2 regions of the Fontibacillus forbon genome follow, and region 2 is predicted to be linked to the other one. Evidence: a T-box and tRNA genes for the amino acid it is inferred to sense, from the RefSeq annotation. Region 2 holds a T-box; the other holds one or more tRNA genes.
The links. A T-box is a leader RNA that pairs with one kind of tRNA and senses whether it is charged. The one in region 2 lies ahead of trpS (tryptophan--tRNA ligase), so its partner is inferred to be a tRNA-Trp.
Positions count from the first base shown of each region.

Region 1 (3,635 bases), on a different contig from region 2:
AAATTTGTTTTGCAGTCTGATCCCCTGCTCTCCATAACACATCCATGACCTTCAATTCGGAATCAAACAACTTGATCGACATGGAACCCCTCCTTTCTCTAGACTACTACAATAGTTTGTTCTTGATTTACATACTACTGCAATAGTTTGATTAAGTCAACATGAATTATTCCGGAAATTTCCAATGACCGGACATTTACTTCTAAGCGTTATGCATAAAGACGCCGCCCGCCATATATCCCCTAGAGATGAAAAACCCCAAGCTCAATTGGGACTGACCCCATAACGTGAGACAAATTAAAACACCTTCAAGAGAATGCAACCATGTCGTAAGATATGGAGACAACCTTGGAGGTGTTTTTACGTTCGCAACAAGAGTGAGTTACCCTATAGAAGTTAAGATGAAAGCTATTGAAATGAGAACGGCTGGTGTTCCGGTGAAAGAAGTCATGGAGCAATTAAACATACGGAATAAGACACAAGTGGAAACTTGGATGAGATGGTATCGTAGTGGCGAATTGAATCGGTTAGAGCAGCCCGTAGGTAAACAATATAGCTACGGTAAAGGATCCGAGTATGCATCAGAATTAGAGATGCTAAAGTCCGAGAACAAGTTTTTAAAACAACAGGTAAATCTGCTAAAAAAGTACAACTTACTGGAGAGGAGGTATCGCCAAAAATTGTAGTGGAGTGGATCGAGTCTATCCGTGAGGAAATGAGTGTGACTCAAGCATGTAGATGGATAGGACTTTCTCGCGCAACTTACTATCGCTGGAAAGCTGAGTATGAGAAAAAGCATGAGGATCAGATGGTGAAGGAAATTGGCGAGCTTTGTATGCAGCATAAATTTCGTTATGGATACTGGAAGATCACAGCTCTGCTTCGGAAAGAGCATACAATTAATCACAAACGTGTGCAAAGGATTATGCAGCGTGAGGGGCTGCAATGTCGTGTTAAAGTCAAGAAACGCAAACCTACAGGGCAGCCAGCTTACATAGCGGAACACTTGCTTAAACACCAATTCGAGGCTGATGTACCCATGCAAAAACTCGTTACAGACATTACATATTTGCCGTTTGGTGGAAAAATGTTGTACCTATCAAGTATTCTAGACTTGTTTAACGGAGAGGTTGTCGCATACATTATAGCTGACAAACAAGACACCGCATTTGTGCTGGATACGCTCAATCAGTTACCATCTCTCCCAGGCACGATACTCCATAGCGACCAAGGCAGCGTCTACACGTCGCAGGCATATCAAGAAGCTATTAAGGGAAAAGACATTACCATGAGCATGTCCCGCAAGGGAACGCCCGCTGATAATGCCCCCATTGAATCGTTTCATTCCACGCTAAAGTCTGAAACGTTCTATCTCGAAGGTTTAACGAGTACAACGACGGCAATCGTTGAACAAGTCGTTCGAGATTACATTACTTACTATAACTCAATTCGCATTCAAACAAAACTAAACAACCAGTCACCGATTGATTATCGACAACTGGCTGCTTAACTTGCAAGGTGTTTTGATTCCTGTCTCATAAACGGGGGGCAGTCCCATTACCGCTTGGAGTTTTTCTTTCATACTTACGACCTTCGCCTTGGCCAGACGATACCTTATCGCGGATTCGAGTCTGGATGTTGACATCATGCTCGAGAAATCTCGCATTTCACGGCCCTTTTTCATGATAACGATCGACCTGCCAATGCTTACATAAAAAAACAGGTTTGCAAACTGCTTCAATAGCAATTAACAAACCTTTTTGTGTGATGCCGGTGAAGGGACTCGAACCCCCACGGTTTCCCTCACGATTTTGAGTCGCGCGCGTCTGCCAATTCCGCCACACCGGCATATTCATATTTATTTTCTTTAAGCGAGTTATAATGGCGTCCCCTAAGAGATTCGAACTCCTGACCTTTTGATTCGTAGTCAAACGCTCTATCCAGCTGAGCTAAGGGGACATAAATCAAAAGTGCGGAAGACCAGACTTGAACTGGTACGATAGTCACCTACCGCAGGATTTTAAGTCCTGTGCGTCTGCCGATTCCGCCACTCCCGCAAAAAAGAAAATGGAGGCGCCACCCAGACTCGAACTGGGGATAAAGCTTTTGCAGAGCTGTGCCTTACCACTTGGCTATGGCGCCTTATAAAAAAATGGAGCGGACGACGGGAATCGAACCCGCGACCCTCGCCTTGGCAAGGCGATGCTCTACCGCTGAGCCACGTCCGCTTAAAATGGCTGGGGATATAGGATTCGAACCTATGGATGACGGAGTCAAAGTCCGTTGCCTTACCGCTTGGCTAATCCCCAACAATGATTTTTTAGTTAAAAATGGGGCGATCGATGGGACTTGAACCCACGAATGCCGGAGCCACAATCCGGTGCGTTAACCCCTTCGCCACGACCGCCATAATAAAATATTCTTTTCGTAAAATCTGGCAGGGGCAGCAGGAATTGAACCCACACCAAAGGTTTTGGAGACCTTTGTTCTACCTTTAAACTATGCCCCTAAAGAAATGGTGGAGGCTGATGGATTCGAACCACCGAACTCGTAGAGAGCAGATTTACAGTCTGCCGTGTTTAGCCACTTCACTAAGCCTCCATGCATGGTGCCGTCGAGAGGACTTGAACCCCCAACCTACTGATTACAAGTCAGTTGCTCTACCAATTGAGCTACAACGGCATATTACATATTCAAAAAATTAATGGTGGCTCGGGACGGAATCGAACCGCCGACACGAGGATTTTCAGTCCTCTGCTCTACCGACTGAGCTACCGAGCCGTATCGAAAAGATTTCGGAACCTTCTACCTACCCCGGTGTTATAATCAGCGGTGGTTACAGTGACAGTTTCCTTCGTTTAAATAAATGGCGGAGCCGACGGGATTCGAACCCGCGGTCTCCTGCGTGACAGGCAGGCATGTTAGGCCTCTACACCACGGCTCCACACTGGTAAATCTCATCCCTAGAAGGGATAATTGCGGGGGCAGGATTTGAACCTGCGGCCTTCGGGTTATGAGCCCGACGAGCTACCGGGCTGCTCCACCCCGCGTCAGTAAAAAAGGTATTGAATTATGGTGGAGGCTGAGGGGATCGAACCCCCGACCCTCTGCTTGTAAGGCAGATGCTCTCCCAGCTGAGCTAAGCCTCCATGGGAAAGACAAATTTAATTGTACCAGAAAAGTTAGCCTAAAATCAAGTCTAAAGTTAAATGGTGACCCGTAGGGGATTCGAACCCCTGTTACCTCCGTGAAAGGGAGGTGTCTTAACCCCTTGACCAACGGGCCTCAATGAAATAAAGCGTTAATTTTAAAGAAAAATTATGGCGGAGAGAGAGGGATTCGAACCCTCGAGACGCTTGTGACGCCTACACGATTTCCAATCGTGCTCCTTCGGCCAACTCGGACACCTCTCCATAATGGCTCCCCGAACAGGACTCGAACCTGTGACAACTCGATTAACAGTCGAGTGCTCTACCAACTGAGCTATCAGGGAATATTCATTTTCAGATGATTGATCACCTGAAAACTGGATACGAAACAGAATTTGTGTTTTAGATATTGGATAAGCCCTCGACCGATTAGTACCTGTCAGCTCCATACATTGCTGCACTTCCACCTCAGGCCTATCAACCTCG
Region 1 covers NZ_JBKGFV010000006.1:314,046-317,680, forward strand. The annotation lists gene ACLB09_RS22625 (BlaI/MecI/CopY family transcriptional regulator) at 1-82, opposite strand, end outside; one part of gene ACLB09_RS22630 (IS3 family transposase) at 402-639, shown strand; one part of gene ACLB09_RS22630 (IS3 family transposase) at 639-1,510, shown strand; tRNA gene ACLB09_RS22635 (tRNA-Leu) at 1,769-1,848, opposite strand; tRNA gene ACLB09_RS22640 (tRNA-Arg) at 1,883-1,959, opposite strand; tRNA gene ACLB09_RS22645 (tRNA-Leu) at 1,972-2,057, opposite strand; tRNA gene ACLB09_RS22650 (tRNA-Cys) at 2,069-2,142, opposite strand; tRNA gene ACLB09_RS22655 (tRNA-Gly) at 2,154-2,228, opposite strand; tRNA gene ACLB09_RS22660 (tRNA-Gln) at 2,235-2,309, opposite strand; tRNA gene ACLB09_RS22665 (tRNA-His) at 2,332-2,407, opposite strand; tRNA gene ACLB09_RS22670 (tRNA-Trp) at 2,436-2,509, opposite strand; tRNA gene ACLB09_RS22675 (tRNA-Tyr) at 2,517-2,601, opposite strand; tRNA gene ACLB09_RS22680 (tRNA-Thr) at 2,607-2,682, opposite strand; tRNA gene ACLB09_RS22685 (tRNA-Phe) at 2,706-2,781, opposite strand; tRNA gene ACLB09_RS22690 (tRNA-Asp) at 2,868-2,944, opposite strand; tRNA gene ACLB09_RS22695 (tRNA-Met) at 2,977-3,050, opposite strand; tRNA gene ACLB09_RS22700 (tRNA-Val) at 3,074-3,149, opposite strand; tRNA gene ACLB09_RS22705 (tRNA-Glu) at 3,211-3,285, opposite strand; tRNA gene ACLB09_RS22710 (tRNA-Ser) at 3,322-3,413, opposite strand; tRNA gene ACLB09_RS22715 (tRNA-Asn) at 3,418-3,493, opposite strand; partial or broken rRNA gene ACLB09_RS22720 (23S ribosomal RNA) at 3,559-3,635, opposite strand, start outside.
Region 1: it encodes a tRNA-Trp, which carries the amino acid that the T-box ahead of trpS (tryptophan--tRNA ligase) is inferred to sense. The anticodon was not compared.

Region 2 (3,635 bases):
TCGCTCGTAATCCGGAACTCCAAGCCGTCCGTGGTCCACGTCAACGTTTGAAGTTCATCGCCGGTCAACAATCCGGCAGTAAAGCCAAGGTCAATCAATTCGCCGGGAACCAGCGAGGCCGTCCGGTCCGGAGACCTGGTTTCCGTGAGCGTGAATTGATATGTACCGTCATAGCGCAGAAGCACCAGACTCCGGTCACTGTCTTCGACGATTTTATCATCCTGATAAACAACACCGTCAGGCAAATAGGTCGGAATGATTACGCCAAAAGGATCGGATATTGCCGGAAGCGCAGCGTTTCCTGTTTCATCTTCCCCCCCAGTAGCGGTATCCTCCGATGCCTGTTCATTCTGGTCCGCCTCCGGTGCCTTTTCAACCAGCATACCGTTCTCATCGACTTCCAGCAGCGTTCCTTTGGCATCCTGGGCCGCCGTATCCAGATTATGCTGCATATCGAAAGATTTATTATCGAACTTGGTGTTAAAATCAAATTTGTCGAATTTGACCTCGACGACTACCTTAGCCTGAGAATCCGAAACCTGCACCTGTTTTGGCGCATAGTTATCTTTTGCCAGCCAGATTTTCTGACGCACGAGCGCATGCGTATTATAATTGGCCGCAACTTCAAATACATAGCTGTCCTTGTCGCTCACGAATTGACGGGAGCCGTCGCTCAAAATGCTTCGTACCAATGTTTGATAAAGGTATACCTGGCCCTGATTTTCCGGCCAATCGCTCTGGAAGCGGAAGCTTTTGTTCAGGCTTGGAGTCAGAACGTATACGCCCTGCTCATTGCGGAGAACGATCTGGGTCACGTCCTTCTCGGCATTGGTAAGCGCGATCCGGTAAAAGGACGGATTTTGATACCAGACCTCGACTTTGTACTCCTGGGGCTTCTCACCTGTATACAACGTCATGATGCCGGAGCCCTGATAGCTTTCCAATTTGGTAACCACTTTGTCCAAATCCTTGACGACGCCGGCGGCATCCTTTTTCCCGCATGCGGCCAGTACGATGCTTAACACGATCAAAATAGTCAGCATCTTTGCGATCCGACGCATGAGATCATCCCCTCTGCAGTTTGATTTCCTAAACTGATACATGTCTATGAGGGAACTTGGCCGATTATGCAGACGAGTTCCGGCTTGGCCGAAAGAGACTTCTCTTACGGTTTCATTTTACGTTGACCTTGCGCGGCTGTAGAAGTAATATAAATCTATATTTGTGAACAACTGTGATGAAGGGTAAGTAGACAGACATGCAGGGATTTCAGAGAGCCGGTGGCCGCTGTGAACCGGTATTCCGCGTTTGATCGAATGGCCTTCGGAGTTGCTTTGCCGAACTGTCCGCCCAGGACAAAGTAGGTATAGCCGGGATTCCCGCCGTTATCAAGGGACAGGTATCGAGAATATCGGGATTTCATAATAGTTCAGGTTCATTCTCCGTACCGGTCGAGACGGCCCTTCCCCCCATTACAGAGGCGGAACGGTCAATTAAGGTGGTACCACGATAACTTCGTCCTTATGCGGACGGAGTTTTTTTTATTTTTTCAAGGAGGTGATGGCCGTGGAAGATGGCTGGTGGTGGCGCAGCTCGATTCGCTGTTCAGTTCCCGTTTACAATGACCTGTTCTCTTCGGAGAATCGGGTTCTCAATTTAAGGAGGAAATCAAATGAACCAGAAACACAAAGAGCGGATGCTTACGGGCGACCGCGTGACCGGAAAACTTCATCTCGGCCATTACGTCGGCAGTTTGCAAAACCGCGTGATACTGCAAAACAAGTATGACTCTTATATTCTTCTCGCCGATGTTCAGGCGCTGACAACCCATTTTGACAGACCGGACTCTATCCGGGAGCATTTGCGCGAGGTGGCCCTCGACTATTTGGCGGTTGGGATCGATCCTAATCAGGCTACGATATTCGTCCAATCCATGGTTCCGGAAATCGCCGAACTGACCGTTTTCTTCTCTATGTTCGTCACGGTAAATGCACTGCGCCACAACCCTACGATCAAATCCGAGTCGAAAGGCAACAGCCTCGACGAACTGTATTACGGTTTTCTAGGCTATCCTGTAAGCCAGGCGGCCGACATTACTTTCTGCAAAGCCTCGATTGTCCCTGTAGGCGAAGATCAACTCCCTCATCTGGAGCTTGCCCGGAAAGTCGTGCGCCGGTTCAATGAGCTGTACCGGCCCGTATTTCCCGAACCGCAAGCGCTGATCAGCGAAACGCCGCGGCTGGTTGGCACCGACGGCAACGCGAAGATGAGCAAAAGCCTCGGCAACGCCATAGAACTGGACATTACGCCGGAACAATTGTCCCATAAAATCCGCCGGGCGGTCACAGACCCGGCCCGGGTCCGAAGACATGATCCCGGACATCCAGAGGTGTGTACGATTTTTGCATACCACAAAGTATTCGAGCCTTCGGAAGCCCCGGAAATCCAGGAAGCCTGCGAACGCGGATCGATCGGTTGCACCGAATGCAAACTTCGCCTCGCGGCCTCGCTCAACACGCTGCTTGAGCCGATGCGCGAACGGCGCTCCCGTTATGCGGGCAACCCTCGCGACCTCGACGAGATCCTCATGGAGGGGACGAGACGGGCCCGGGAGATTGCGCGGGAAACCTTGTCCGAGGTGCGCGAAGCGATGGGACTGGACTATTTCCGAAGCACCTGAAGAAGATTAACAGGATTTCATGCAGCTAATTTCCATACTAAATGGCTCATGATAGATAATAACTGTAAAACCTACAGTTATATCTTCCGTTTCAGGCCGATATCTGCAAAAATCTCGTATTTAGCTGGAGGTTTTCCAGTTAATTCACAAAAAGAGCTTCAACTCCCGAATTAACTGTAGGTAATACAGTTATTTGTAATCAAAAACGGTTGGGCAAATTGTTCATTGCGCCAACCGTTTTTTTGATTACCGCCGTCTTCTCCTCCGTCTCGGTCTTCTCTCCAGCAGCAGGATCGCCAGCAAATCGAACAGTACCAGAGGTAAAATAATCGGAGCAAAGGTCGCGTGGGCCTTGCTGCCTTTGCTATGAACCGCGTCGGTCTTGAGATACAGCCTGCCGTTTCCTACTTTCACGATCTTACCGTAGAAGACTGCTCCGGTTTTTGTCTTGATCCGAACCGGCTTACCCAGATACTTCCGGGCCAGATTTCCACGTGCCGTCGCCGTCAAAAATCCCTCACCTCCTCTAGGTCATGACACAGTATACGTGCCAAACTCCAAGAAAGATTGGGCAGGTGTCCCGGCTCATCGGGACGTCTCACTATTTTTCTGCCGGAAAATGGCTTATGGAATCCAGATAGCTTTCCAGCACCCGGGTGACCCGCTCTTTGTCCAGTCGCTGCGGATCGAGCAAAGCATGCATGGCCAGGCCGTCCACCAACGCGTACAGCATCTCCGCCTCCATGTCCATCCGAGCTCCCTGCTTTAATAGCCCAGCTTGGTCTAGATGAGCAAGAATAATCTTAACCATGCTAAATATCCCGTCATGTTGAGCATCGAAGCTATCCCGCTTATGGCTGTAATAGGCCGTGAATACAAACCATACCTCCATTTCCGCCCTTGTTTGGTCATCGGTCGGTACGATTTCCAACAGCATGCCAAGTACTTTGTCCTT
Region 2 covers NZ_JBKGFV010000005.1:475,639-479,273, reverse strand. The annotation lists gene ACLB09_RS20965 (outer membrane lipoprotein-sorting protein) at 1-1,061, opposite strand, end outside; T-box leader at 1,226-1,526, shown strand; gene trpS (tryptophan--tRNA ligase) at 1,673-2,680, shown strand; gene ACLB09_RS20955 (hypothetical protein) at 2,927-3,190, opposite strand; gene ACLB09_RS20950 (TetR/AcrR family transcriptional regulator) at 3,282-3,635, opposite strand, start outside.